Regions from separate parts of the Stutzerimonas sp. R40042 genome, predicted to be linked through region 2. Evidence: predicted binding sites of a transcription regulator. Region 2 holds the regulator's gene; each other region holds the start of a gene.

Region 1 (9,748 bases), 1.9 Mb from region 2:
GGGCAGCCGATGCTGGCGCCGTTCCCGGCCGACAAACGCGAGCAGGCCACCCGCAACTACGAGCTCGATCGCTCCATCAGCTACACCAAGCAGCAGCAGGGCCGCCTGCGCCGGCTGTCGGTTGCCGTCGTGGTCGATGACCAGATGACGCTCAATGCGGCCGGCGAGATGGTTCGGGTGCCCTGGAACGCCGATGATCTGGCGCGCTTCACCCGTCTGGTGCAGGACGCGGTGGGTTTCGATGCCAGCCGCGGCGACAGCGTCAGCGTGATCAACACCGCGTTCGTCGCCGACAGCGCCGGAGAGGCCTTCGAAGAGATACCGTTCTACTCGCAGCCCTGGTTCTGGGATGTGGTCAAACAGGTGCTCGGCGTGCTGTTCATCCTGGTGTTGGTGTTCGGCGTGCTGCGCCCGGTGCTCAAGAGCCTGACCAACCCCTCGGCTGGCAAGGAACTGCAGGTCGCCAGCGGTCCGGGCGAACTGGGTGACGATGATGGACTGGATTCCGGCCTGGCCAGCGACCGGGTCAGCCTGAGCGGCCCGCAGAACATTCTGCTGCCGAGCCCCAGCGAGGGATATGAAGCCCAGCTGAACGCGATCAAGAACCTTGTGGCCGATGACCCGGGACGGGTAGCCCAGGTGGTGAAAGAGTGGATCAACGCCGATGAATGACAATCGAGTTCAAGCCAAGCTCAACAAGGTCGACAAGGCCGCCATCCTTCTGCTCTCGCTGGGTGAGACCGACGCGGCCCAGGTGCTGCGCCACCTCGGCCCGAAAGAAGTGCAGCGCGTCGGTACGGCCATGGCGCAGATGCGCAACGTGCAGAAGGCGCAGATCGAACAGGTGATGAGCGAGTTCGTCGAAATCGTCGGCGACCAGACCAGTCTCGGCGTCGGCTCCGATGGCTATATCCGCAAGATGCTCACTCAGGCGCTGGGCGAGGACAAGGCCGGCGGGTTGATCGACCGCATCCTGCTGGGCGGCAATACCAGTGGTCTGGACAGCCTGAAGTGGATGGAGCCGCGCGCCGTGGCCGATGTGATCCGCTACGAGCATCCGCAGATCCAGGCCATCGTGGTGGCCTATCTCGACCCGGACCAGGCCGGCGAGGTGCTTTCGCACTTCGATCACAAGGTGCGGCTGGACATCGTCCTGCGTGTGTCGTCGCTGAATACCGTTCAGCCCGCGGCATTGAAAGAGCTGAACCTGATCCTGGAGAAGCAGTTCTCCGGCAACACCAACACCAGCCGCGCCAGCCTGGGCGGCGTGAAGCGTGCGGCCGATATCATGAACTACCTGGACAGCTCCATCGAAGGCCAGCTGATGGATGCGATTCGCGATGTGGACGAGGACCTGTCCAGCCAGATCGAGGACCTGATGTTCGTCTTCGACAACCTGGCCGACGTCGACGACCGTGGCATCCAGGTGCTGCTGCGTGAGGTATCCTCCGACGTGCTGGTGATGGCGCTCAAGGGCGCCGACGACGGCATCAAGGAAAAGGTCTTCAAGAACATGTCCAAGCGCGCTGGTGAACTGCTGCGCGACGATCTCGAAGCCAAGGGGCCGGTGCGCGTCAGCGACGTGGAAAACGCCCAGAAGGAAATTCTCACCATTGCTCGTCGCATGGCCGAAGCCGGGGAGATCGTTCTCGGCTCCAAGGGCGGCGAAGAGATGATCTGACAGGACAACACTGCATAGATGGCGAAGGACAACCCCAGCGACCTCATTCGCGCGAAAGACGTCAGTCTGTTCGATCGCTGGTCATTGCCCAGTTTCGACCCGCAGGGTGAAGAGGAGCCGCCTGCGGAGCCGAACGTCGACGAGCCAGTCGAAGAGTTGGCGCACAGTGAGGATGTGCCGGTCGAGGAAGTCAAACCGCTGACGCTCGACGAACTCGAGGCGATTCGCCAGCAGGCTTATAACGAAGGCTTTGCCACCGGTGAAAAGGATGGTTTCCACGCGGGCCAGCTCAAGGCTCGTCAGGAAGCCGAAGCCGCTTTGGCGCCACGCCTGGAAAGCCTTGAGCGGTTGATGACGCAGTTGCTCGATCCGATCGCCGATCAGGATCGCAATCTCGAGCACGCCATGGCGACCCTGGTCAGCCACATGGCCCGGGAAGTGATCCAGCGTGATCTGCTGATCGATTCCAGCCAGATTCGTCAGGTGCTGCGCGAGGCGCTGAAGTTGCTGCCCATGGGTGCCAGCAACGTGCGTATCCATGTCAACCCGCAGGACTTCGAACTGATCAAGGCGTTGCGCGAACGCCATGAGGAAAACTGGCGGATTCTCGAGGACAGCAGCCTGTTGCCGGGCGGCTGCCACATCGAAACCGAGCACAGCCGCATCGATGCCAGCATCGAAACGCGTCTGACCCAGGCCATCAAGCAGCTCTTCGAACAGCAGCGGGAGAATGCGACCCATCCGCCAGCAGCCGACCTGACTATCGACCTGGATGTGTCCGATGCGCCTTGAGCGAACCAGTTTCGCCAAGCGTTTCGAAGCCTACGGTGACGCGATCAAGCTGGCCAGCCAGCCGCTGCTGGAGGGCCGCCTGCTGCGTATGGTCGGCCTGACCCTGGAGGCCGAGGGACTGCGTGCGGCGGTCGGCAGCCGCTGCCTGGTGATCAACGACGACAGCTATCACCCCACCGAGGTCGAGGCGGAGGTGATGGGCTTTTCCAGTGGCAAGCTGTATCTGATGCCGGTCGGCAGCCTGGCAGGTATCGCCCCTGGCGCGCGTGTGGTGCCGCTGGTCAACACCGGACGTCTGCCCATGGGCATGTCCATGCTCGGCCGGGTGCTGGACGGTGCAGGGCGTGCCCTGGACGGCAAGGGCGGCATGAAAGCCGAGGACTGGGTACCGATGGACGGCCCGGTGATCAATCCGCTCAAGCGTCACCCGATCAGCGAGCCGCTGGATGTCGGCATCCGCAGTATCAACGGGCTGCTCACGGTGGGGCGCGGCCAGCGTCTCGGTCTGTTCGCCGGTACCGGTGTCGGCAAGTCGGTATTGCTGGGCATGATGACCCGATTCACCGAAGCCGACATCATCGTGGTCGGGCTGATCGGCGAACGCGGTCGCGAGGTCAAGGAGTTCATCGAGAACATCCTTGGTGAAGAGAGCATCAAACGTTCGGTAGTGGTCGCGTCGCCGGCCGACGAAGCGCCGCTGATGCGCCTGCGTGCCGCGCAGTACTGCACGCGTATCGCCGAGTATTTCCGCGACAAGGGTAAGAATGTACTGCTGCTGATGGATTCGCTGACCCGCTATGCCCAGGCCCAGCGTGAAATCGCCCTCGCCATCGGCGAGCCGCCGGCTACCAAGGGCTACCCGCCATCGGTGTTCGCCAAGCTGCCCAGCCTGGTTGAGCGCGCCGGCAATGCCGAGCAGGGTGGCGGCTCGATCACGGCGTTCTACACGGTGCTGTCCGAAGGCGATGACCAACAGGATCCGATCGCTGATGCTGCTCGCGGTGTGCTCGATGGGCACATCGTGTTGTCGCGTCGCCTGGCCGAGGAAGGCCACTATCCGGCTATCGACATCGAGGCTTCCATCAGCCGTGTAATGCCACAGGTGGTGGGCGCCGAGCACGTTCGCGCCTCGCAACGCTTCAAGCAGCTCTGGTCTCGTTATCAGCAGAGTCGCGACCTGATCAGTGTCGGCGCCTATGTGCCGGGCGGCGATCCGGAAACGGATATGGCTATCGCGCGGCAGGCCGAGATGGTCAGCTACCTGCGCCAGGGACTTGACGAAAGCGAGGACCTGGCGCGCAGCTCGGCGCATCTTGCAGCGGTCTTCGCCGCGCGGCAAGGCGGCTAATCGATGGCGGCCAGCCGAGCGGCACGCCTGGCGCCAGTGATCGAGATGGCCGAGAAGGCCGAGCAGGATGCCGCGCGCCTGCTCGGGCAGGGCCAGACGCAACTGAATCAGGCCGAAGCCAAGTTGGGAGAGCTGGAGCAGTACTTCAGGGACTACCAGGAGCAATGGATGCAGCAGGGCAGCCAGGGCGTTTCCGGCCAGTGGCTGATGAATTACCAGCGCTTTCTGTCCCAGCTCGAGTCGGCCATCGCTCAGCAACAGCGTAGCGTCAACTGGTACCGCGACAATCTGCGCAAACTGCGTGAGCAGTGGCAGCAGCGCCATGCGCGCGTCGAGGGGCTGAGCAAGCTGGTCGAGAGCTATCAGCGCGAGGCCCGTATCGCTGCCGACAAGCGTGAACAGAAGTTGCTCGACGAGTTTGCCCAGCGGCTGGCCGGAAGAGGGCGTGAGCATTGACCCGAACCGGCCGGATTCACGCTTGCCGTACCGCGGCGTGAATGTTAAATCTTGGCGGTGTTTCAGCGCGGCGATCCCGGTCGGGCCTGCGGCCTTGCCAGGCGAGGTCCTGATGGCGGTTCGTCGTTTTCAGCCGGTACACGGCTGTTTCATTTCGCCTTAGCGGCAACCGCTCGCAAGCGAGCTTCACGACGTACCGGATCAGGAGTGCCACATGACCATCACTTCGCAGCCTTCGGCGGATGGCCAGGAGCTGACCATTTCCATCAGTGGACGCTTCGACTTCAATGCGCATCAGGCCTTCCGCGATGCTTATCAGCGTCAGGACGTCCATCCGCAGCGCTACGTGGTGAACCTACAGGGCACGACCTACATGGACAGTTCGGCGCTAGGCATGCTGCTGCTGCTGCGTGACCATGCCGGGGGCGACGAAGCCGACATTCGCCTGCTCAACTGCAGCCCCGACGTTCGCAAGATCCTTTCGGTATCCAACTTCGAACAGCTGTTCGTGATTGCCTGACATGCCCATGGGGCTGTCGATCCTGATCGCCGAGGACAGCCCGGTCGATCGGATGCTGCTTTCGACCATCGTCGCCAAGCAGGGGCATCGCGTGCTCACCGCCGCCGATGGACTTGAAGCGGTACAGCTGTTCGAGCGGGAGAAACCGCAGCTGGTGCTCATGGACGCGCTGATGCCGGTGATGGATGGCTTCGAGGCGGCCCGGCGCATCAAGCAGTTGGCCGGCGACGAGCTGGTGCCGATCATCTTCCTGACTTCGCTGACCGAGCATCAGGCGCTGGTCAGTTGCCTCGAGGCAGGGGGCGACGACTTCATCGCCAAGCCCTACAACCCGATCATTCTCGAAGCCAAGATCCAGGCCATGCATCGCCTGCGCCGTCTGCAGGCGACCGTGCTCGAGCAGCGCGATCTGATCGTCCGGCGCAACCAACAGCTGCTCGACGAGCATCGCGCGGCCAAGGCGATCTTCGACAAGGTTGCCCATGCTGGCTGTCTCAGCGCGCCTAACATCCGTTACCGACAATCACCCCAGGCGCTGTTCAACGGCGATCTGCTGCTGGCCGCGCAGGCGCCGGCAGGGCAGATGTTCGTTCTGCTCGGTGATTTCACCGGCCATGGACTGCCAGCGGCGATCGGCGCCATGCCGCTGGCGGAAACCTTCTATGGCATGACCGCCAAGGGCCATTCGAGCAACGACATCCTTCGCGAGATGAATGCCAAGCTCAAGCAGATCCTGCCGGTGGAGATGTTCTGCTGCGCAACGCTGCTGGACATCGACCCCAAGCAGGGGCGTTTACGCGTGTGGAACGGCGGTCTTCCTGATGGCTACCTGATTTCGGCGGATGGTCGGCAGACCCCGCTGGTGTCCCGGCATCTACCGCTGGGCGTCGTCTCGGCTGCGAAGCTGGATGACAAGTTCGAACACTATCCTGTGGCGCCGGGCGATCGGCTTCTGCTGCTTTCCGATGGGGTCGTGGAGAGCCGCAATGCCGACGACGAGCTGTTCGGCGAGCAGCGTCTGCTGGCCGCCCTGGCTGCCAACCGCGATCCGTCGCGGTTGTTCGACGAGATCGAGCAGGCGCTGCTCGACTTTCATGGCCAGCCCCACGACGATTTGAGCCTGGTCGAGGTCGTGGTCAGCGACGAGGCGGTGCCGATGCCGCTGGCGGCGCCGGCTTCGGCAAGTCGTGTACGTCCGATGGACTGGTCGTTTCGGATCGAACTGCGCGCCGACAGCCTGCGCGGCGGCAATCCGCTGCCCTCCGTGCTGCAGGTTCTCTTGCAGGTCAACCAGCTGCGTCCGCGAGCCGGTCAGATCTATACAGTGCTTGGCGAACTCTATTCCAATGCGCTGGAGCACGGCGTGCTCGGGCTCGATTCGACCCTCAAGTGCGATGGAGACGGCTTCAAGCGCTACTACGAGTTGCGTCAGCAGCGTTTGCAGACGCTTGCCGAGGGCCATGTGCACCTCGAGCTGAGCATCAAGACCGGCCCGCAGGGCGGACGATTGCGGGTCGCTATCAGCGACAGCGGCAGCGGGTTCGATGTGGCCCGGGCATTGCGGCTCGGGCTCGGCCGAGACCAGTTCAGCGGGCGCGGCTTGCACCTGGTGCGTGAGCTGAGCGATGGGTTCGAGTGGCGGCCGGACGGGCGAGGTCTGAGCGTAGAGTTCAGCTGGCCGCCTGAGGCATAATCCGGCCCTTTGAAGCAGGAGTGTCCCGGTGACCAACACTCATCTCGATAGTGCCGTGCTCGCCACGCTGCAGGACGTGATGGAGGGTGAGTACCCGGCGCTGCTGGATACCTTCCTGACAGACTCCGAGGAGCGCGTCCGGCTGCTTCGCCAGGCGCTGCATTCGGATCAGAGCGAGTCACTGCGGCGTGCCGCGCATAGCTTCAAGGGTAGCTGCAGCAACATGGGCGCGACGTTGCTCGCCGAGCTTTGCCAGCAATTGGAGAGTGCCGCCCGCAATGAGCGGCTGGAGGATGCGCCGGCGCTGCTAGCGTCCATCGAACGCGAGTTCGCCATCATCGGCATCCTGTTCCGCGCTGAGCGACAGCGTTACGGCTGAGCAGACGACTTTCTGGCGCAGTTCGGTCAAGTGACGGTCGAAGGACTCTCATCTCGCGCGGTAGGGTAAGTCGCGCTGCCGGTGGACCCTGTCGCGCTCTGGGCGCCTTCTTCACGTTATGGCCCAGAAATTGCTCTGTCACGCTCACGATCATTCGTGGCGGACTCATTCCATGGCTGTTACCCCCGACCTGCTGCTCAAGACCCCCACCGTCGATGTGCGTCCCAAGGCTTCGGCAAAAGCGCCGGACACGCCGCGCGAGAGCCGCGACGGCGGCGCAGCGAGCTTTTCCGACGTCTACGCACGGGAGCGCCAGACCCGGCCGACCGAGCGCGCCGAACGTGGCGATTCGTCTCGCGACAAACCTGTCGATGAAAAAGGCGAGGCAAAAGCGGCAGAGGCGAGCGGTGACGAAAAGCCGGCGGTTGCCGAAAGCGGCAATGCCTTGCCTGCCGCAAGCGAGTCGGACGAGGTGCCGGAGGCCGAACTGGATCCGCTGCTGATGCTGGGCCTTGGCGGCCAGTCCGTCGCGCCGAGCGAGATTCAGCCAATCGGCGAAGTTCAGCCAGAGACCCTGCTCTCCGGGTTGCCGGCCGTGCAGGGGCTGGTCAGTGATGACTGCGAGTTCGCCGAGCCGTCCATGACCAGCACGGGCTTGGTAAGCGATGAGCCGGTGGGCATGCAGAAAGCGGCCGCGCAATTGCACGATCCGCTGGCCGAGGCACAGCTCAAGGCCGACAACGATGATGGCTTCGCCAATGCGTTGCTGGCTGGCAGCGAGTCGCTCGAAGATGCGGAGACAGAGCTGAAGCTGACAGCCGAGGAGCTGCTGGAAACGGTTGATGCGCCCAAGGAGAGTCGGGTCTCGAGCTTTGGCGAGTCTTCCGCCGCCCGGGTCAATCCGTTGAGCCAGGCAATCGCGCAGCAGATTCAGCAGGCCCAGCGACCGGCGCTGGTGCCGGGGCAGCCGGTCCAGGTGCAGCAATCCGGCTGGAGCGAGGCCGTGGTGGATCGGGTGATGTGGATGTCCAGCCAGAACCTGAAATCGGCTGAGATTCAGCTCGACCCCGCGGAACTTGGACGCATGGAAGTGCGCATCGAAATGACCAAGGACCAGGCGCAGGTCACCTTCCTCAGTCCTCACGCTGGCGTACGTGACGCGCTTGAAGGACAGATGCAGCGTTTGCGCGAAATGTTCAACCAGCAGGGCATGAGCCTGATGGACGTCAATGTCTCCGATCAGTCCCTGGCGCGCGGCTGGCAGGGCGGGGCGGACGGCGGTTCGTCAAGGGGCGGCTCGTCCGGTGCGTCCGATATGGCGATCGAGGACGATCAGCAGAGCGGTATCAGCGAGATTTCAACTACCCGCACCGGTGGCGATCGCGGCCTGGTCGACTACTACGCCTGATCTTGTTGCCTCCACTCCGGCGCGTCCAGCATCGGGGTGCGTCGGTTTTCCGCCGTCTGTCTGGATAGCCGTCGCGGCCCGTTGCGGTCGCCGCGACTGCAGCCTTTTCCTGATACCTTTTCGCTAACGGCGAACGACATACCCTAGCGCGCTGGCGTCGGCACGTTGGCACAGCTGTTGCTCCTAACTTCGCACAATCGGGTCGAAACGCTGTTGATGACGGATATTTGGCATGGCTAAGAAACAGGCTCCACCGGTAGTGCCGCCAACCGGGCCGGAAGCGCCTCAGGCAAGCAAAGGGAAGCTGAAACTCATTCTGGTGATCGTGGTCGCCATGTTGGTGGCTGTGGGGCTTTCGATCGGCGGTACGCTTTACTTCATGAGCAAGGGTGATGGCCTGGACAGTGACAAGGCGGAAGAAGCCCCAGCCACCGCTTCGGGTAAGCAGCCGGCGATCTATGAGGTGCTGATGCCGGCCTTCGTGGTCAACTACAGCCACAAGGGGCGGCAGCGGTATATGCAGGTGAGCATCGCGCTGATGTCGCGTGACCAGGCCGCTCTGGATGCGCTGAAGGTGCATATGCCGTTGTTGCGTAACCGGCTGGTGATGCTGTTCTCGAGTCAGGATTTCGAGGCGCTGAAAACGCCGGTAGGCAAGGAAATGCTGCGTCAGCAGGCCACTGCCAGCGTGCAGGAACTGGCGCAGAAGGAAATCGGCAAACTTGCCGTCGAGCAAGTGCTGTTCACCAACTTCGTATTGCAATAGAAGGCTGCCGCAGATGGCTGTTCAAGACCTGCTCTCGCAAGACGAGATCGATGCGCTCCTGCATGGGGTCGACGACGGTCTGGTGGATACCGAAAGCGATTCCGAGCCGGGGTCCATCAAGAGCTACGACCTGACCAGTCAGGATCGCATCGTGCGCGGGCGCATGCCCACGCTGGAAATGATCAACGAACGTTTCGCCCGTTATACCCGCATCAGCATGTTCAACCTGCTGCGGCGTTCGGCCGATGTCTCGGTCGGTGGCGTCCAGGTGATGAAGTTCGGCGAGTACGTGCACTCGCTGTACGTGCCGACCAGCCTCAACCTGGTGAAGATGAAGCCGTTGCGTGGCACGGCGCTGTTCATTCTCGACGCCAAGCTGGTATTCAAGCTGGTGGACAACTTCTTCGGTGGCGACGGCCGCCACGCCAAGATCGAGGGTCGCGAATTTACCCCGACCGAGCTGCGCGTGGTGCGCATGGTGCTGGATCAGGCCTTCGCCGACCTGAAAGAAGCCTGGCACGCGGTGCTGGACGTCAACTTCGAGTACGTCAACTCGGAAGTGAACCCGGCGCTGGCCAACATCGTCAGCCCTAGCGAGGTGGTGGTGGTTTCCACCTTCCATATCGAGCTGGACAGTGGCGGCGGCGATCTGCACGTGACCATGCCTTATTCGATGATCGAGCCTATTCGCGAGATGCTCGATGC
Region 2 (9,748 bases):
TGCATGACCTGCTGCGTGCGGGGGTCATGTAATGCACGAACATCTTCTGCAGCGCGCACGCGACATCCGCCTGGCCATCTTCGATGTGGATGGCGTGCTGACCGATGGCCGCCTGTACTTTCTCACCGACGGCAGCGAATTCAAGACTTTCAATACGCTGGACGGCCACGGCATCAAGATGCTGATCAACTCGGGCGTACGCACCGCCATCATCAGTGGCCGCAAGACGCCAGTGGTGGAGCGACGGGCACAAAACCTGGGCATCCAGCACCTGTATCAGGGTCGCGAAGACAAGCTGGTGGTGCTTGACGAGCTGCTGGCCGAGCTCGGGCTGAACTACTCTGAAGTGGCCTATCTGGGCGACGACCTGCCCGACCTGCCGGTGATTCGCCGGGTTGGCCTCGGCATGGCTGTGGCCAGCGCCGACAGCTTCGTCCGCGAGCACGCCCACGGCGTCACCCAGGCCCGCGGTGGCGAGGGTGCGGCGCGTGAGTTCTGCGAACTGATCATGCGCGCGCAGGGCACTCTGGCCGCCGCGCAAAACGCATATCTGTAGAGGTCTGCATGCTTCGCAAAATGCGCTTCGCTGCCCTGCTTACGCTGATCGCCGCCCTGCTGGTGGCGGTCGGCTACTGGAACATCCGCCCGGAAAGTTTCATGCAGGAGCCATCCGTCGCCAGCGGCGCAACGCCTGATGTCGACTTCTACGTGATCAATTCCCGCACGGTGCAATATCAGCCCGACGGCAAGCGTAACTACGAACTGACCGCAGACAAGCTCGAGCACATCAAGGCGAGCGACATCAGCCTGCTGACCAAGCCGGATCTGCTGTCCTATCGCGGCACCGAACTGCCGTGGCACGTGCGTAGTGAGCGCGGCGAAGTATCGGCCGAAGGCGACGAAGTGCTGCTGATCGATCAGGTCAAGGTCGAGCGCACCGATGCCAAGGGCCGCCCGACGATCCTTACCACCAGCCGCCTGACGGTGTGGCCGGAGAAGGATTATGCCGAGACAAAGCAAGCCGTTAGAATCGAGGCCGCCAATGGCGTGACCACTGCAACCGGCATGAAAGCGTACATGGATGACGGCAGGATGCTCCTGCTGTCCAACGTAAGAGGCCAGCATGAGCTGCGTTAAGACTCTCCCCCTCCTGCTCGGTTTGAGCGCATTCTGGCTTGGCGCCAGCGCGTGGGCGCTTCCCGAGGACCGTGAACAGCCAATCCGCGTTCAAGCCGACACCGCCGAGCTGGACGACCGACAGGGCGTGGCGGTCTACCGCGGCGACGTGGTCATCACCCAGGGCACGATGAAGATCACCGGCGACACGGTGACCATCACTCAGGACGAGAACGGCGACGTCGAAGTCTTCACCTCCATCGGCAAACCGGCCTACTACGAGCAGAAGCCTGCAGCGGACAAGGAGATCGTCAAAGCCTACGGCCTGACCATCCAGTACTTCGCCGCCAACGAGCGGATCGTGCTCATCGATCAGGCCAAGGTTGTTCAGGAAGGCAACACCTTCGAAGGCGAGAAGATCGTCTATGACACCCGTCGCCAGATCGTCAATGCTGGCCGCGCCACCAATGCCGATGTGACCACGCCGCGCCCACGTGTGGACATGGTCATCCAGCCGCGCAAGAACGCGCAGGCAGCGGAGCAGGCGGAGTAATGGCCGTCCTCAAAGCCCAGCATCTGGCCAAGAGCTACAAGAGCCGCCAGGTCGTCCGTGATGTCAGCCTGTCCATCGAAAGTGGGCAGATCGTCGGCCTGCTCGGCCCCAACGGGGCTGGCAAGACCACCTGTTTCTACATGATCGTCGGCCTGGTGAATGCCGACCAGGGTCGAGTACTGATCGATCAGAACGACGTGACCCATCTGCCGATGCACGGTCGCGCGCGCGCCGGGATCGGCTATCTGCCGCAGGAGGCCTCGATCTTCCGCAAGCTCTCGGTCGCCGACAACATCATGGCGATTCTCGAGACCCGCAAGGATCTGGACCGTAGCGGCCGCCAGCAGGCGCTGGAAGGCCTGCTGCAGGAGTTCCACATCAACCATATCCGCAACAGCCTCGGCATGAGCCTGTCCGGCGGCGAGCGTCGCCGCGTGGAGATCGCCCGTGCGCTGGCTACTGCGCCCAAATTCATCCTCCTCGACGAACCCTTCGCTGGCGTCGATCCGATATCGGTGGGCGACATCAAACAGATCATCCACCACCTCAAGGCCAAGGGCATTGGCGTACTGATCACCGACCACAATGTCCGTGAGACCCTGGACATCTGCGAAACCGCCTACATCGTCAACGATGGCCAGCTGATCGCCGAGGGCGACGCCCAAACAATCCTGAGCAACCAACTGGTCAAGGAAGTCTATCTGGGCCACGAATTCCGTCTGTAGAGCCGTTTTTTTTTGCGCAGCTCGGCAAATCGGCCCTAGGCAAAGGCTTCCTCGGCAGGCATATAATTTGCTTTCTGTTGGCGCCTGGCGCGCCACATGTCGGAACGGGCGCGGTTGCGCCGGCATAAAAGGTTTGAAGTCCTCTGCCATGAAACCATCGCTAGTCCTGAAGATGGGCCAGCAGCTGACGATGACACCGCAGCTGCAACAGGCCATACGCCTCCTCCAGCTATCCACCCTCGATCTGCAACAGGAGATCCAGGAAGCGCTGGATTCCAACCCTATGCTCGAGCGCGAGGAAGACGGCGACGACTTCGACAGCTCCGACCCGATGGCCGAAGCTGCCGACCGCCCAGGTGAGGCCACCAGCGAGAAAAGCGCCACACAGGACAGCACCTACGACGAGCCATCGCACGGCAGCGAGAGCCTCGACGACGCTGACTGGGGTGAACGCATTCCCAGCGAGCTGCCGGTCGACACCGCCTGGGAGGACATCTACCAGACCAGCGCCAGCAGCCTGCCCAGCAACGATGATGACGAGTGGGACTTCACCAGCCGCACGTCGTCTGGCGTCAGCCTGCAGAGCCACCTGCTCTGGCAACTCAATCTCGCGCCGATGAGCGATACCGATCGACTGATCGCCACCACGCTGATCGACTGCATCAACGATCAGGGTTATCTCGAAGAATCGCTCGAGGAAATCACTGACTCGTTCGACCCAGAATTGGAGATCGAACTCGACGAAGTCGAAGTCGTGCTGCACCGCATTCAGCAGTTCGAACCCGCCGGGATCGGCGCGCGCGATCTGCGCGAATGCCTGCTGCTGCAACTGCGTCAGCTGCCCGAGCGCACCCCCTGGTTGAGCGAAGCGCAGCGTTTGGCCAGCGATTACCTGGATGTCCTCGGCAGCCGCGACTACAACCTGCTGATGCGCCGGATGAAGCTCAAGGAGGACGAGCTACGCCAGGTGATCGAGCTGATCCAGACGCTCAACCCGCGCCCTGGTTCTCAGATCGAAGCGAGCGAGCCGGAATACGTGGTGCCTGACGTGATCGTCCGCAAGCACAACGACCGTTGGCTGGTAGAGCTGAACCAGGACGCCATGCCACGCCTGCGCGTCAATGCGCAGTACGCCAGCTTCGTCAAACGTGCCGACTCCAGTGCCGACAACACCTTCATGCGCAACCAGCTGCAGGAAGCACGCTGGTTCATCAAGAGCCTGCTCAGCCGCAATGAAACGCTGATGAAGGTCGCCACGCAGATCGTCGAGCACCAGCGTGCATTTCTCGAGCATGGTGACGAGGCCATGAAACCGCTGGTGCTGCACGACATCGCCGAAGCGGTGGGCATGCACGAGTCGACCATTTCGCGCGTGACGACCCAGAAATACATGCACACTCCGCGCGGCATCTACGAACTCAAGTACTTCTTCTCCAGCCACGTCAGCACGGCCGAAGGCGGGGAATGCTCGTCCACCGCGATCCGCGCGATCATCAAGAAGCTGGTTGCGGCGGAAAACCAGAAAAAGCCGTTGAGCGACAGCAAGATCGCTGGTTTACTGGAAGCGCAGGGCATTCAGGTAGCCCGCCGCACAGTCGCCAAATACCGGGAGTCGCTCGGTATCGCGCCATCCAGCGAGCGCAAACGATTACTGTGATCGGCCAAGGCCGAAACGTCCCGGCGGCAGGGCTTCGGACCTGCTCTTCGCACAAGGCAAAGGAGATAGCAGTATGCAAGTCAATATCAGCGGTGTTCATCTGGAAGTAACCAATGCCCTGCGTGACTACATCGAGGAGAAGTTCGATCGGCTTGCCCGTCATTTCGACCGCATCATCAGCGTCCAGGTGATCCTGCAGGTCGAGAAGCTCAAGCAGAAAGCCGAAGCGACGCTGCATGTCGCTGGCCGCGAAGTGGTCGCCAACTCGGAACACGAAGACATGTATGCTGCCGTCGACCTGCTGGTCGACAAGCTCGATCGCCAGCTGATCAAGCACAAGGAAAAGCAGCTCGACCATACCCAGGGCGCCATCTCCCGCTGACTCCCAGACATGATCCGACTCGAAAACATCCTGACCCCCGGACGTTCCCTGGTGAACGTCCCGGGCGGTAGCAAGAAACGCGTCCTGGAACAGATCGCCAAGGTCATCGCCCAGGACCTCACAGACCTCGACTCCCAGACCATATTCGAAAGCCTGATTGCCCGCGAGAAGCTGGGATCGACCGGATTTGGCAACGGCATCGCCATCCCTCACTGCCGCATGGTCGGCTGTAACGCCCCGCTGAGCGCCGTGCTGCGCCTCGAAACGCCGGTGGACTTCGACGCCATCGACGGCGCGCCGGTAGACCTGCTGTTCGTCTTGCTGGTACCGGAAGCGGCCACCGACGAGCACCTCGAGCTGCTGCGCCAGATCGCCAGCATGCTTGACCGTGAAGAGGTGCGCCAGCGACTGCGCCAGGCGCCCACCAATGAGAGCCTCTATCAGGTCGTCGTCGACGTCCAGAATGGCGCCTAGCGGAGTGGGGGCCAGATGCGGCTGATCATCGTCAGTGGCCGTTCGGGCTCGGGCAAGAGCACCGCGCTGAACGTGCTCGAAGACAACGGTTTCTACTGCATCGACAACCTGCCGGCGGGTCTGCTTCCCGAGCTTGCCGAGCGCGCGCTGCTGCACACCGAGCTGCTGCATCCGCAGGTCGCCGTTTCCATCGACGCGCGCAACCTGCCCAGTCAACTGAAGCGTTTTCCGGAACTGCTCGAAGAGGTTCGCGCCAGGCATATCCAGTGCGACGTGCTGTATCTGGACGCGGACGACGAAACCCTGCTCAAGCGCTTCTCGGAAACCCGCAGGCGTCATCCGCTGACCAACGAGAGCCGCTCCCTCGCCGAGGCTATCCGCGACGAGGAGCTGCTATTGGCAGCCATCATCGACCATGCCGACCTGAAGATCGACACCACGCACCTGAATCTCTATCAGCTGCGCGACGTCCTGAAGCTGCGCCTGCTGAACAAACCCGAACCCGGCACCGCATTCCTCATCGAGTCGTTCGGTTTCAAGCGCGGCATGCCGGTCGACGCCGACCTGGTGTTCGATGTGCGCTGCCTGCCCAACCCCTACTGGAAAGCCGAGCTGCGCGACTTCTCCGGGCTCGATCAACCGGTCATCGACTATCTGACCGCCCAGCCCGACGTAGAGGAGATGTTTGAGGACATCCATGCCTACCTGAGCAAATGGCTGCCCCGCTTCGCCGCCAGCAACCGCGCATACGTAACCATCGCCATCGGCTGTACCGGCGGCCATCATCGCTCGGTTTATCTGGCTGAGCGCCTGGGCCAAGCGCTCAGGGAGCCGCTGAAGAATCTGCAGGTCCGTCACCGGGACCTCGCTTAGGAATACCTGCCCCATGCCTGCCCGCGAAGTCACCATCATCAACAAGCTCGGTCTGCATGCGCGCGCGGCGGCCAAGTTCGTCGGCGTTGCCAACCGCTATCCGTGTGCCGTCCGTGTCGGCCGCTGCCCGGCCACGCTGGTGGACGGCAAGAGCATCATGGCGGTCATGATGCTTGCCGCCAGCAAGGGCTCGACCCTGCACCTGCACACCGAAGGCGAGCAGGAGCACGAAGCCCTGGCAGCCCTGGTCGCACTGATCGACGACTACTTCGAAGAAGGCGAATAAGGCCTCGAGCGGCCGGCGCGGATGATGCCCGCGCCGGCTGGGCGAGGCTACTTGCCCGCCACCGTCATCCGCTCGATCAGCACCGAGCCGGTGCGCACGTTGCCACGCGTCTCGATATCACAACCTACCGCGACGATCTGACGGAACATGTCACGCAGGTTGCCGGCGATAGTCACTTCCTGCACCGGGAACTGTATCTCGCCATTCTCGACCCAGTAGCCGCCTGCACCGCGCGAGTAGTCCCCGGTCACCAGATTCAGCCCCTGCCCCATCAGTTCCGTTACCAGCAGCCCGCGCCCCATCTGACGGATCAGTGCTGCCTGATCCTCGTCGCCGTGACTGACGAACAGGTTGTGCACGCCGCCGGCGTTGGCCGTGCTCGGCATGCCCAGCTTGCGTCCCGAGTAGGTCGACAGCACGTAGGACAGCAGGCGGCCACCCTCAACGAAGGGTTTGGCATAGGTCGCCAAGCCATCGCCATCATAACCAGCGCTCCCCAGCGCCCGCGGGATGTGAGGGCGCTCGTCCAGGCTCAGCCACTCGGGGAATAGCGTCTGCCCCAGCGCGCCTTCCAGGTACGATGCCTTGCGGTAGAGGTTGCCACCGGAAATCGCTGCGATGAAATGGCTGAACAGCCCGGTAGCCAGCTCCGGCGCGAACAGCACCGGCACCTCGCAGGTCGGGATCGGACGCGCGCCCAGCCGCCGAACTGCTCGCTCAGCCGCACGCTGACCGATGGTCAGCGGATCGATCAGCGCCTCGCCGATCCGGTTCACGTCATAGAAATAGTCCCGCTGCATCTGCCCATCGCTTTCAGCGATCATCACGCAGCTCAGACTGTGCCGGCTGCTGCAATAACCGCCGATGAAGCCGTTGCTGTTGCCGTAGGCCCGGCAGCCCTGATGGGTGTTGAGGCTGGTGCCGTCGGCGTTGCGAATCCGCTGGTCGAAGGCGAAGGCCGCACCTTCACAGCTCAGCGCCTGCTCGATCGCCTGTTCGGGAGTGATCGCCCACGGGTGGTAGAGGTCGAGTTCGGGTAGCTCGCGCGCCATCAGCGAGGCATCAGCCAGGCCGGCGAACTCGTCCTCCGACGCATGCCTGGCAATGGCCAAGGCGGCCGCCACGGTTTCCCGAATGGCGGCATCTCCGCTGCCGGTGGTGCTGGCCGAGCCCTTGCTCTGGCCGACATAGAGCGTAATACCGAAGCCCTGGTCGCGATTGTACTCGACCGTTTCCACCTCGCCTTGACGCACCGTGGTGGACAGGCCCTGCTCCATCGAAACCGAAACCTCACTGGCGCTGGCGCCCTGCCGACGCGCCTCTTCGATGATGCGCTCGACCTTATCGCGCAAGCCGGGCAGCGCATGCGGTCCGATGCCCTCTACTTCACTCATAAGCTCTCCCAAAACCACTGCAAACGATTCAAGTAGCAGCCCGACATCAGCTACGCTGAGCCGGCTGCCGGGGCTGCTGTTATCATGGCGGCATTTCCTAGTGGACCAACCCCATGTCTGAACACTCCGACGTCGACGGCTTCGACGAAAAAAGCAAATCCCAGGTCAAGCGCGAACTGCTGGCGCTGCAGGAACTCGGCGAGCGTCTGACCACGCTCAAGCCCGATCTCATTGCTCGCCTGCCGCTCAGCGACGCACTGCAAAAGGCACTCGCCGACGCGCCCAAACACAAGGCACACATCGCACGCAAACGGCATATCCAATACATCGGCAAACTGATGCGTGACCAGGACGTCGACGCGATCCTGGCCCTGGTCGACCAGCTCGACGCCTCGACCCGCCAGTACAACGAACGGTTCCATGCGCTGGAACGTTGGCGTGACCGCCTGATCGCTGGCGACGACAGCACCCTGGAAGCCTTCGTCGCCGAGTATCCGGAGACCGACCGCCAGCACCTGCGCGGCCTGATCCGCCATGCGCAGCATGAAGCGGCACGCAACAAGCCGCCGGCGGCGAGCCGGAAGATCTTCAAATACATCCGAGACCTGGACGAGACCAAGCGCGGCCTGCGCTGAAGTCAGCTCCAGGCCGCCGGTCACGATCCGACGCGCGCCTGCTCAAGCGCCCGTCCCTCCCACGGTGATCTCGTCGATCTTCAGCGTCGGTTGGCCGACGCCCACCGGCACCGACTGGCCATCCTTGCCGCAGGTGCCGACACCGCTATCCAGCGCCAGGTCATTGCCTACCATCGACACCCGATTCATCACTTCAGGGCCGTTGCCGATCAGCGTCGCGCCCTTAACCGGCGCGGTGATCTTGCCATCCTCGATCAGATAGGCCTCGCTGGTGGAGAAGACGAACTTGCCGCTGGTGATGTCGACCTGGCCGCCGCCGAGGCTGGCGCAGTAGATACCCTTTTTCACCGAGCGGATGATTTCCTGCGGATCGCTCTCGCCGGCCAGCATGTAGGTGTTGGTCATGCGCGGCATCGGCAGGTGCGCATAGGATTCGCGACGGCCGTTGCCGGTCGGCGCGACGCCCATCAGCCGGGCGTTGAGCTTGTCCTGGATATACCCCTTGAGAATGCCGTTCTCGATCAGCGTCGTACATTGCGTCGGCGTGCCTTCGTCATCGACGCTGAGCGAACCCCGGCGATCCACCAGGGTGCCGTCATCGACGATGGTGCACAAGCTGGACGCCACCTTCTGCCCGATCCGGCCGCTGTAGGCCGAGCTGCCCTTGCGATTGAAATCACCCTCCAGCCCATGGCCGACCGCCTCGTGCAGCAGTACACCAGACCACCCGGGACCGAGCACCACCGGCAGTGACCCAGCAGGCGCCGGCACCGCCTCGAGATTGACCAGCGCCTGCCGCAGCGCTTCGCGCGCATAGCCCATGGCGCGATCCTCATCGAGGAAATACTGGTAGCCGGTACGTCCGCCGCCACCCTGCCCACCGCGCTCGCGACGGCCGTTCTGCTCGACGATCACGCTGACGTTGAAACGCACCAGCGGGCGGATATCCGAAGCCATGCCGCCGTCCAGCGCTGCAACCAGAACATGCTCCCAGACACCCGCCAGGCTCACCGTGACCTGCTTGATCCGCGGATCGAGCGCTCGCGTCGCGACATCGATGCGCTTGAGCAGCTCCACCTTTTCGCCCCGGCTCAGACCGTCGAGCGGATTATCGCGACCGTAGAGCGGCTCGAATGCTGCGCGGGACAGCACACCGACCTGCCCCTGCTTGCCGCTGCGGGCAATCGACCGCGCGGCCTGGGCCGCCTGACGCAAGGCATCGGCGGTGATCGCGTTGCTGTAGGCAAACCCGGTCTTCTCACCGGAAAGCGCCCGAACGCCGACGCCCTGTTCGATGTGAAAACCGCCTTCCTTGACGATGCCATCTTCCAGTACCCAGGACTCGGATACCTGATCCTGAAAATACAGATCAGCAGCATCCACGCCAGGACCGGCGAGCTCGCCCAGCAGCGCTGGGAGATCGTCGATGGTCAGGCCACCCGGCGTCAGCAGACGCTCGGTTACAGGTAACAGCAGTTCACTCATATTCACTCCAGACAGTCCGTGATCAAGCACGGGACGGAAAAACGGCGGTGGCGCTGCACCGGCATGCGCTGGCGGATGGCCGCCTGCTCGGGCACATCTCGTTCGGCGAGCAGCGCTGCCTCAGCAGCCGCCTGCTCGCACAACAACCGACCCCATGGGTCAACGATA
Region 3 (9,748 bases), 560 kb from region 2:
TCTTTGCCGCAGCGGCGGCACGGGCGGCGAAGCTCGCCACCTCGTTCACCGTCGTGGCCATCTGGTTGATCGCCGTGGCGACCTGTTCGGCCTCGGCCGACTGGTGCTGGATCTGCTGGTTGCTGTTCGCCGAGGAGGTACGCAGTTCACCCGAGGCGACGCCGACGCCATCGGCGGCAGCGCGCACCTCGGCAATGATCGCGGTGAGGCGGCTGGCCATCTTCGCGGTCGCCCCCATGACGCTGTCCGGGTACGGGGTGGCGATTACCTGACCGAGATCGCCATTGGCCAGATTGCCGATCACGCGGGCCACCTCGTCCGGCTCGGCACCGAGGGTGGAACGCAGCTTGCGGATGATCACCACGGCAATGGCCACGCCCAGCAGAACCGCCACGCCGGTCACCGCGACGATGAGCGCGAGGAAGCCGCTGGCGGTCTCGCGGACCACGGTCACGTCCTGATTGATGCTCGATTCCTGGTGATCGATGAATGCGTTGATCAGCCGCAGCCATTCGGTATACGACCCGGCGACGTTTTCCAGGAGAAAGTCGTAGGCGCGCTCCGAGCCCTCGCTGAAGCGCAGTTCGACCACCTGCTGGGTCAGCGCATTGGTCTTCGCCTCGATGGCCTCGATCTGCAGCATCAACTGCTTTTCCACGGCATCGGCGGAGGGTTGCGCGAGCATCGTCTTCATCGGCGCCGCCGAGTCGGCGTACAGCTGAGCCAGCCGCTCGATCTCCGCCACCTGCTCACGGGCAAACGCGGGATCGGCCGCACTGACGGCGTCGCGCACGGCGATCGCACGGTCGTGCACGCTGCCGCGAAAGTTGATCGCATAGCGCTGCTTGAGGCCGGCCTGCGAGCTGATCTGGCTCATGCTGCGGTCGATGATGTCGACTTTGAGCGCACTGACCACGGCGACCACCACCATCAGCGCCAGGATCACCAGAAACCCCAGGCCCAGGCGCATGGATACCGACATCTGCTTGTTCATCGAACTCTCCTTGCGAGGCTGCGCGGCAGCCCATCAGCCAGTCGTTGGTGCTTCGAGCGATACACGAAGCGATGCAAAACTTGTACAGGATAATGTCACTATGACACTACCTGTACAAGTTTTTATCGACGGAATGTCGAGCGAAAGCGGGCTGAATCTGGGCATGCCTGCCGGCAAGGTGTGCTCTCGCAGGCTCAAGGGCGAGGCTTGTAGAAGCCTTGTAGAACTTTCGCAGGCCGCTCGCTGCGCGCTCGGCACGCCTGAGCAGGTCGGGCTGGCAATCAGCAGACAGCAAAAAGGCGCCCGAAGGCGCCTTTCTGTTGTCTCGCAACGGGTGTTAGACCTTGGCGCGCTCGTAGCGCTTGCGGTCGTTCTCGTTGAGCATCTTCTTGCGCAGGCGGATCGATTTCGGCGTCACTTCCACCAGCTCGTCGTCGGCGATGAACTCCAGCGCCTGCTCGAGAGTGAACTTGATCGGCGGAACCAGGGCGATGACCTCGTCCTTGCCGGAAGCGCGCATGTTGTCGAGCTTCTTGCCCTTGGTGGGGTTGATCACCAGGTCGTTGTCACGGCTGTTGATGCCGCACAGCTGGCCTTCGTAGATGTCCTGGCCGGGTTCGAGGAACAGCTTGCCGCGGGCCTGCAGGGTTTCCAGCGAGTAGGTCAGCGCGGTACCGGTGGCCATGGAGACCAGCACGCCGTTCTGGCGGTTGGTGACTTCGCCGGCCTTGATCGGGCCGTAGTGGCTGAAGGTCGAGGTCAGGATGCCGGTGCCCGAGGTCAGGGTCAGGAAGTTGTTGCGGAAGCCGATCAGTCCGCGCGCCGGGATGGTGTACTCCAGGCGGATGCGGCCCTTGCCATCGGGAATCATGTTGGTCAGATCGCCCTTGCGCAGGCCCATCTGCTCCATCACCGGCCCCTGGTGCTGCTCTTCGATGTCGATGGTGACGTTCTCGTAAGGCTCCTGCTTCTCGCCGGCCTCGTTCTCGATGATCACCACTTCCGGGCGGCCGACGGCCAGCTCGAAGCCTTCACGGCGCATGGTTTCGATCAGTACCGACAGGTGCAGTTCGCCGCGGCCGGAGACCTTGAACTTCTCCGGGCTGTCGCCCTGCTCGACGCGCAGCGCCACGTTGTGCAGCAGCTCCTTGTCCAGACGGTCCTTGATGTTGCGGCTGGTGACGAACTTGCCTTCCTTGCCGGCGAACGGCGAGTCGTTGACCTGGAAGGTCATGGAAACGGTCGGCTGGTCGACGGTCAGCGGCGGCAGCGCCTCGACGGCGCTCTGGTCGCAGAGGGTGTCGGAGATGTACAGCTCGTCCATGCCGGACACGCAGACGATGTCGCCGGCGGTGGCTTCGGCCACCTCAACCCGCTGCAGGCCGGAGTGGCCCATGATCTTCAGAACACGGCCGTTGCGCTTCTTGCCGTCGGCGCCAATGGCAGTCACCGGGGTGTTGGTCTTCACGGTGCCGCGAGCGATGCGGCCGATACCGATGACGCCAAGGAAGCTGTTGTAGTCCAGCTGCGAGATCTGCATCTGGAACGGGCCGTCGACGTCCACCTTGGGCGCCGGAACGTGGTCGATGATGGCCTGGAACAGGGCATCCATGTTGTCGTCCATGTTCTCGTGGTCCATGCCGGCGATGCCGTTCAGGGCGCTGGCGTAGACGATCGGGAAGTCCAGCTGCTCGTCGCTGGCACCGAGGTTATCGAACAGGTCGAAGATCTGGTCGATGACCCAGTCCGGACGCGCGCCCGGGCGGTCGATCTTGTTCACCACGACGATCGGACGCAGGCCGGCCTTGAACGCCTTCTGGGTCACGAAGCGGGTCTGCGGCATGGGACCGTCCTGGGCGTCGACCACCAGCAGCACGGAGTCGACCATGCTCATGACGCGCTCGACCTCACCGCCGAAGTCGGCGTGGCCGGGGGTGTCGACGATGTTGATGTTGTAGCCGTTCCACTTCAGCGCGGTGTTCTTGGCCAGGATGGTGATGCCGCGTTCCTTTTCCTGGTCGTTGGAGTCCATCACGCGCTCGTTTTCCGCTTCTTTGCGGTCGAGGGTGCCGGACAGGCGCAGCAGCTTGTCGACGAGGGTGGTCTTGCCATGGTCGACGTGGGCGATGATGGCGATGTTGCGAAGATTCTCGATCACTGATTCGTTTCTCTGTAGATAGCTTCGAGCTCGGGCTTGAAGCTGGGAATTGTCCGGACGACGTCAGGCTGTCCGAGTTGTAACGACTGGGCCTTGCGATCAGCAGCGGTCGGGAGGGCGGTGGCGAATGCTGCCACCCAACAGCCCCGGCTGTTTCACCGATGCGTCAGGCCGGACGATAGACGCGAACATTCACATGCCCCTCGCTCAGCAGATGGTGAGCATGCAGGCGGCTCATGACACCTTTGTCGCAATACAGCAGGTACTGGCGGTTTTCATCCAGCTCCTTGAAACGGTTGTTCAGCGCGTAGAACGGCAAGGTCTGAACTTCGATGCCGGACAGTTCGAGGGGTTCGTCCTCGGCGGCGTCGGGGTGACGAATGTCGAGGATGACCTGGCCGGCCGTCGCCTCGCTGACCTCCTCGACCTTGATGTCTTCGCCCAACTCATCGATCACCCGGTCGATCGGTACCTGGCGGGCACTGGCCAGAGCGCGCTCGAGGATGGCCATGTCGAACTGCTTTTCCTCGTGCTCGACGCGATAGCGCTTGGCGCGGGTGGTCGGGTTCTTCGAGATCACGCCGCAGTATTCGGGCATGTTCTTGGCGAACTCGGCGGTGCCGATCTCGAAGGCGGTGTCGATGATGTCCTGCTTGTGGCTGGCGATCAGCGGGCGCAGCACCAGCATGTCGGTGGCCGAATCGATCACCGAGAGGTTCGGCAGGGTCTGGCTGGAGACCTGGGAAATCGCCTCGCCGGTGACCAGTGCGTCGATGTGCAGGCGCTCGGCGATCTCGGTAGAGGCGCGCAGCATCATGCGCTTCAACACCACGCCCATCTGGCTGTTGTCGACCTTCTGCAGGATCTCGCCGACCACTTCCTCGAACGGCACGCTGATGAACAGCACGCGGTGCGAGCTGCCGTACTTCTTCCATAGATAGTGGGCCACTTCCATCACGCCCAGCTCATGGGCGCGGCCGCCGAGGTTGAAGAAGCAGAAATGGGTCATCAGGCCGCGACGCATCATCTGGTAGGCGGCAACGGTGGAGTCGAACCCCCCGGACATCAGCACCAGGGTCTGTTCCAGCGCACCCAGCGGATAGCCGCCAATGCCGTCGTGCTGCTCGTGGACGACGAACAGGCGCTGGTCGCGAATTTCCATGCGCACTTCGACTTCCGGCGCCTTCAGCGAAATGCCGGAGGCGCCGCACTGCTGGCGCAGCTGGCTGCCGACATGCCGTTCGACGTCCATGGAGCTGAACGGGTGCTTGCCGGCGCGCTTGCAGCGCACCGCGAAGATCTTGCCCGGCAGGCGCTCGGCGTAGTGTGCCTTGCACTTGGCGACGATGTCGTCGAGATCGCCCAGCGGATACTCGTGCACCTCCAGGCAATGGGCGATGCCGGGCGTGCAGCGCAGGCGCTCGATCATCTCGCGCAGCGGCTTCGATTCGCTGAGCGCGGTTTCCACCTCAATGTTGTCCCACACGCCTTCGACCCGCACCTCGGGGTCGAGCTCGCGCAGCACGGTGCGGATGTTCTTCGCCAACTGGCGAATGAAGCCCTTGCGCACCGGCGGGCTCTTGATGGTGATTTCGGGGAAAACCTTGACGATCAGCTTCATGGAAACAGCGCGGGTGCCGGTGTGGCTGGAAAAGAGGGGCGCGGAGTATAGCGGAAACTGCTCAAGTTTTAATCGGTTTCTTTGAGTCGCGCCCGTACGCACCAAAAAGATGCGTAACCGAGACCGCTCGCACCATTAGCGCGCACGTTTTCGTGCAGGAAGCTAGGATTTAGCACGCCCCATCGCCACGGCAGCGCAGTGGCGGGCCTGCAGTTCCAAGACGGAGCACTGGCATGCAATTTGCTCCCTTGTGAGGCAGGTCGCCTTGGCGGAACATCGCCGCCCGGCTTCACCCTGATTCGGAAGCTCACTGTCACGCTTCCACCACTTGGAGAACACCATGTCGAAGTCGCTTCAACTGATCAAAGATTACGATGTGAAGTGGATTGATCTGCGCTTCACCGATACCAAAGGCAAGCAGCACCACGTCACCGTCCCGGCTCGTGATGCCCAGGATGAAGACTTCTTCGAGCACGGCAAGATGTTCGACGGTTCGTCCATCCATGGCTGGAAAGGCATCGAAGCCTCCGACATGATCCTGATGCCGGTCGACGAGACCGCTGTGCTCGATCCGTTCACCGAAGAGCCGACCCTGATCCTGGTCTGCGACATCGTCGAGCCGAGCACCATGCAGGGCTACGACCGCGATCCGCGCTCCATCGCCAAGCGCGCCGAGGAGTTCCTCAAGTCCACCGGCATCGGTGACACCGTATTCGTCGGCCCGGAGCCGGAGTTCTTCATCTTCGACCAGGTCAAGTTCAAGTCGGACATCTCCGGCTCGATGTTCAAGATCTACTCCGAGCAGGGCTCCTGGATGACCGACCAGGACGTCGAAGGCGGCAACAAGGGCCACCGCCCGGCCGTCAAGGGCGGTTATTTCCCGGTTCCGCCGTGCGACCACGACCACGAAATCCGTACCGCCATGTGCAACGCCATGGAAGAGATGGGCCTGGTCGTCGAAGTACACCACCACGAAGTGGCCACTGCCGGTCAGAACGAAATCGGCGTGAAGTTCAACACCCTGGTCGCCAAGGCTGACGAAGTTCAGACCCTGAAGTACTGCGTACACAACGTCGCCGACGCCTACGGCAAGACCGCGACCTTCATGCCGAAGCCGCTGTATGGCGACAACGGTTCAGGCATGCACGTGCACATGTCGATCTCCAAGGACGGCAAGAACACCTTCGCTGGCGAAGGCTATGCCGGTCTGTCCGAGACCGCGCTGTACTTCATCGGCGGCATCATCAAGCACGGCAAGGCGCTGAACGGCTTCACCAACCCGTCGACCAACTCCTACAAGCGTCTGGTCCCGGGCTTCGAAGCACCGGTCATGCTGGCCTACTCGGCCCGCAACCGTTCCGCCTCGATCCGTATTCCGTACGTGTCCAGCCCGAAAGCCCGTCGTATCGAAGCGCGCTTCCCGGACCCGGCTGCCAACCCGTACCTGTGCTTCGCTGCACTGCTGATGGCTGGCCTGGATGGCATCCAGAACAAGATCCACCCTGGCGATGCGGCCGACAAGAACCTGTACGATCTGCCGCCGGAAGAAGGCAAGCTGATCCCGCAGGTCTGCGGCAGCCTGAAGGAAGCCCTGGAAGAGCTGGACAAGGGCCGTGCGTTCCTGACCAAGGGCGGCGTGTTCTCCGACGAGTTCATCGATGCCTACATCGAGCTGAAGTCCGAGGAAGAGATCAAGGTGCGCACCTTCGTGCACCCGCTGGAATACGACCTGTACTACAGCGTCTGATCCAGTTCGCGTGACAGGAAGGCCACCCTCGGGTGGCCTTCTTCGTTTCTGCCCGGCGACTGCGATCCATGCAGCTTGTCACGCCTCGCAAATCGCAGCGATCGTGCTTGCCTGAAGGCCGTTGCAGTGCAAGGCTTCGACGGTCCACCTCCTGCGGAGCCTCCCATGCGTAGCGCCCTGTTCAGCCTGCTGTTCATCCTCAGCGTCCCGGCCTTCGCCGAGATCTACAAGTACACCGACGAGCAAGGCAACACGGTGTTCACCAACCAACCGCCGGAAGGCGTGCAGGCCGATACGGTGGATCTGCCACCGGCCAATACCGTCAATATCCGCACGCCCGAGCCGCCACCGCCATTGCCAGACAGTCAGCAGACGCAGCAGGCGCCCTACCAGACGTTGCAGGTAGCCGGCATTCCCGATGACGAGGCGCTGCGCGCCAACAACGGCAGCTTCGTCGTCAGCGCTGTGCTGGAGCCACCACTGCAACCCGGCCACAGCCTGCGCTTCGTACTGGACGGCATCCCTCAGGCCGCCGCCAGCGCGGCCACGTCCCTGCAACTGAACAATGTCGAACGCGGCGAACACCGGCTGCACGTCGAGATATTGAGCGGCGAGCGGGTCATTCAGCGCAGCCAGCCGGAGCGGTTCACGGTGCAGCGTGTGCATACCTCGAGCCCGGCGTTGCGGCCGAAGCCGGCGAGGCCCGCGCCTTGAGAATCGTTCGCCAGGCAGCTGCCATCCTGCTGCTCGCCAGTGCGCTGCCAGCTCTCGCCGGCGTCTATTCCTACATAGATGCGGAGGGCAATCGGGTCTTTACCGATCGCCCGGCCGGCCAGATGGCGGAGGAGGTACGGCTAAAGCCATCGAACAGCATGCCTGCGCCACCCGTGCAGGCCGCACCGACCGCCGGGCCAGCGGTGAAAGCAACACCCGTCGACTATCGGCTGCACATCATCAGTCCGACCGAGGACGAGGCGATCCGCAACAACGCGGGCACGATCAACGTAACCCTGCAAGCCGAGCCTGCGCTGCAACCCGGGCACGCTTATCAGGTGCTGCTCGACGGACAGCCGTTCGGTGCGCCAGCCGCGCAGGCGGAATTCGAACTGAGCAATGTCGATCGCGGCACACACCAGCTGGCGGTGGCGGTGATCGATGAGCAGGAACGCGAACTGCAACGCAGTGCGATCCGGTCCTTTCACCTGCTTCGCACCTCTCTGGCCCAGCGACGCATGGTCAACCCGTGCAAGAAGGCCGATTACGGCGTGCGCCCGGAATGCCCGCTTAAGGACAAACCGGTAGAAAAACGCGACATTCCCTTCGTGCCCTTTCTATGATCATTGAGTGCACCTGTTTGGTGCGCCCAATGAACGAGCCGATCGCTCGTCACCAAATTGGGTCACCGGACAGCCCGTAGGGCTGCAGCATCAGGCCGATCCGCGCCGCAATGGCGCGCTTGGTTTGGTTCTTGCATTTCCTGCATGAACCTCCGGATGCAGACCAGTCATGATCAACGAAGCCCTGCAACGCCTGCTGATCGAGAACCTGACCACCGCGACGCTGCTGCTCAACTCGCGCTTGCGCCTGGAGTACATGAACCCGGCGGCCGAAATGCTGCTGGCCGTCAGCGGTCAGCGCAGCCATGGGCAATTCATCAGCGAACTGTTCACCGAATCGCCGGAAGCCTTGGCGGCATTGCGCCAGGCTGTGGAAGAAGCCCACCCGTTCACCAAGCGCGAAGCCACCCTGACCTCCGCCACCGGCCAGTCGCTGACCGTCGACTACGCCGTGACCCCGGTACTGACGCGCCAGGAGACCATGCTGTTACTGGAAGTGCTGCCGCGCGACCGGTTGCTGCGCATCACCAAGGAAGAGGCCCAGCTGTCCAAGCAGGAAACCACCAAGATGCTGGTGCGCGGCCTGGCCCACGAGATCAAGAATCCGCTGGGTGGCATCCGCGGCGCGGCACAGCTGCTGGCCCGCGAGCTGCCGGAAGAACATCTGAAGGACTACACAGAGGTCATCATCGAGGAGGCCGACCGTCTGCGTAATCTGGTCGACCGCATGCTGGGCTCGAACAAGCTGCCGTCGCTGGCGATGACCAATATCCACGAAGTGCTCGAACATGTGGCCAGCCTGATCGAGGCCGAATGCCAGGGAAGCATCATTTTGGTGCGCGACTACGACCCGAGCATTCCGGAGGTCCTGATGGACCGCGAACAGATGATCCAGGCCGTGCTCAATATCATGCGCAACGCCATGCAGGCGCTGGCCGGGCAGAACGAACTGGGCCTCGGCCGCCTCACCCTGCGCACCCGCACGCTGCGCCAGTTCACCATCGGCCATATCCGCCATCGCCTGGTGGCGCGCATCGAGATCATCGACAACGGCCCGGGCATCCCCGCCGAACTGCAGAACACGCTCTTCTACCCGATGGTCAGCGGTCGCCCGGACGGAACCGGGCTGGGCCTGGCCATCACCCAGAACATCATCAGTCAGCACCAGGGTCTGATCGAATGCGAGAGCCATCCTGGCCATACCGTGTTCTCGATCTTCCTACCGCTGGAACAAGGAGCCACATCAGCATGAGCCGAAGCGAAAACGTCTGGATCGTCGACGACGACCGCTCCATCCGCTGGGTCCTGGAAAAGGCCCTGCAACAGGAAGGCATGGCCACGCAGAGCTTCGACAGCGCTGACAGCGTGCTGGCCCGCCTCGCCCGCCAGCAGCCGGATGTGATCATCTCCGACATCCGCATGCCCGGCCTCAGCGGCCTGGACATGCTCTCGCAGATCCGCGAGCAGTACCCGCGCCTGCCGGTGATCATCATGACCGCGCACTCCGACCTGGATAGCGCGGTGGCTTCCTACCAGGGCGGCGCCTTCGAGTACCTGCCCAAGCCGTTCGACGTCGACGACGCCGTGTCGCTGGTCAAGCGCGCCAACCAGCACGCCCAGGAACAGCAGAACCAGCAGCAGCCGGCCAATCGTCATCACACGCCGGAGATCATCGGCGAGGCACCGGCGATGCAGGAGGTGTTCCGCGCCATCGGTCGCCTCAGCCATTCCAACATCACCGTGCTGATCAATGGCGAGTCGGGTACCGGCAAGGAGCTGGTGGCCCACGCGCTGCACCGCCACAGCCCGCGCTCGGCCTCGCCGTTCATCGCGCTGAACATGGCGGCGATCCCCAAGGATCTGATGGAATCCGAGCTGTTCGGTCACGAGA

What was found. The regulator sigma-54, encoded in region 2, starts transcription at its own class of promoters, with help from an activator protein. The targets are predictions, from matches to a motif close to ANTGGCATNNANNTTGCTNT.
Region 1: the regulator sigma-54 is predicted to act here: its motif matches at 6,987-7,006, upstream of OUY36_RS13855 (flagellar hook-length control protein FliK).
Region 3: the regulator sigma-54 is predicted to act here: its motif matches at 5,001-5,020, upstream of glnA (glutamate--ammonia ligase).

The regions. Positions count from the first base shown of each region.
Region 1 is NZ_CP113258.1:2,944,594-2,954,341, reverse strand. Features, by position in the region: gene fliF (flagellar basal-body MS-ring/collar protein FliF) at 1-672, shown strand, start outside; gene fliG (flagellar motor switch protein FliG) at 665-1,681, shown strand; gene fliH (flagellar assembly protein FliH) at 1,700-2,473, shown strand; gene fliI (flagellar protein export ATPase FliI) at 2,463-3,821, shown strand; gene fliJ (flagellar export protein FliJ) at 3,825-4,277, shown strand; gene OUY36_RS13870 (STAS domain-containing protein) at 4,492-4,797, shown strand; gene OUY36_RS13865 (ATP-binding SpoIIE family protein phosphatase) at 4,799-6,490, shown strand; gene OUY36_RS13860 (Hpt domain-containing protein) at 6,519-6,869, shown strand; gene OUY36_RS13855 (flagellar hook-length control protein FliK) at 7,042-8,277, shown strand; gene fliL (flagellar basal body-associated protein FliL) at 8,510-9,043, shown strand; gene fliM (flagellar motor switch protein FliM) at 9,057-9,748, shown strand, end outside.
Region 2 is NZ_CP113258.1:1,054,422-1,064,169, reverse strand. Features, by position in the region: gene OUY36_RS04950 (KpsF/GutQ family sugar-phosphate isomerase) at 1-32, shown strand, start outside; gene OUY36_RS04945 (KdsC family phosphatase) at 32-556, shown strand; gene lptC (LPS export ABC transporter periplasmic protein LptC) at 565-1,137, shown strand; gene lptA (lipopolysaccharide transport periplasmic protein LptA) at 1,124-1,669, shown strand; gene lptB (LPS export ABC transporter ATP-binding protein) at 1,669-2,394, shown strand; gene OUY36_RS04925 (RNA polymerase factor sigma-54) at 2,543-4,051, shown strand; gene hpf (ribosome hibernation-promoting factor, HPF/YfiA family) at 4,125-4,433, shown strand; gene ptsN (PTS IIA-like nitrogen regulatory protein PtsN) at 4,443-4,907, shown strand; gene rapZ (RNase adapter RapZ) at 4,923-5,780, shown strand; gene OUY36_RS04905 (HPr family phosphocarrier protein) at 5,794-6,066, shown strand; gene pmbA (metalloprotease PmbA) at 6,114-7,460, opposite strand; gene yjgA (ribosome biogenesis factor YjgA) at 7,574-8,095, shown strand; gene tldD (metalloprotease TldD) at 8,138-9,580, opposite strand; gene OUY36_RS04885 (carbon-nitrogen hydrolase family protein) at 9,583-9,748, opposite strand, start outside.
Region 3 is NZ_CP113258.1:497,813-507,560, reverse strand. Features, by position in the region: gene OUY36_RS02225 (methyl-accepting chemotaxis protein) at 1-994, opposite strand, end outside; gene typA (translational GTPase TypA) at 1,332-3,152, opposite strand; gene thiI (tRNA uracil 4-sulfurtransferase ThiI) at 3,319-4,773, opposite strand; gene glnA (glutamate--ammonia ligase) at 5,114-6,520, shown strand; gene OUY36_RS02205 (DUF4124 domain-containing protein) at 6,686-7,234, shown strand; gene OUY36_RS02200 (DUF4124 domain-containing protein) at 7,231-7,857, shown strand; gene glnL (nitrogen regulation protein NR(II)) at 8,027-9,109, shown strand; gene ntrC (nitrogen regulation protein NR(I)) at 9,106-9,748, shown strand, end outside.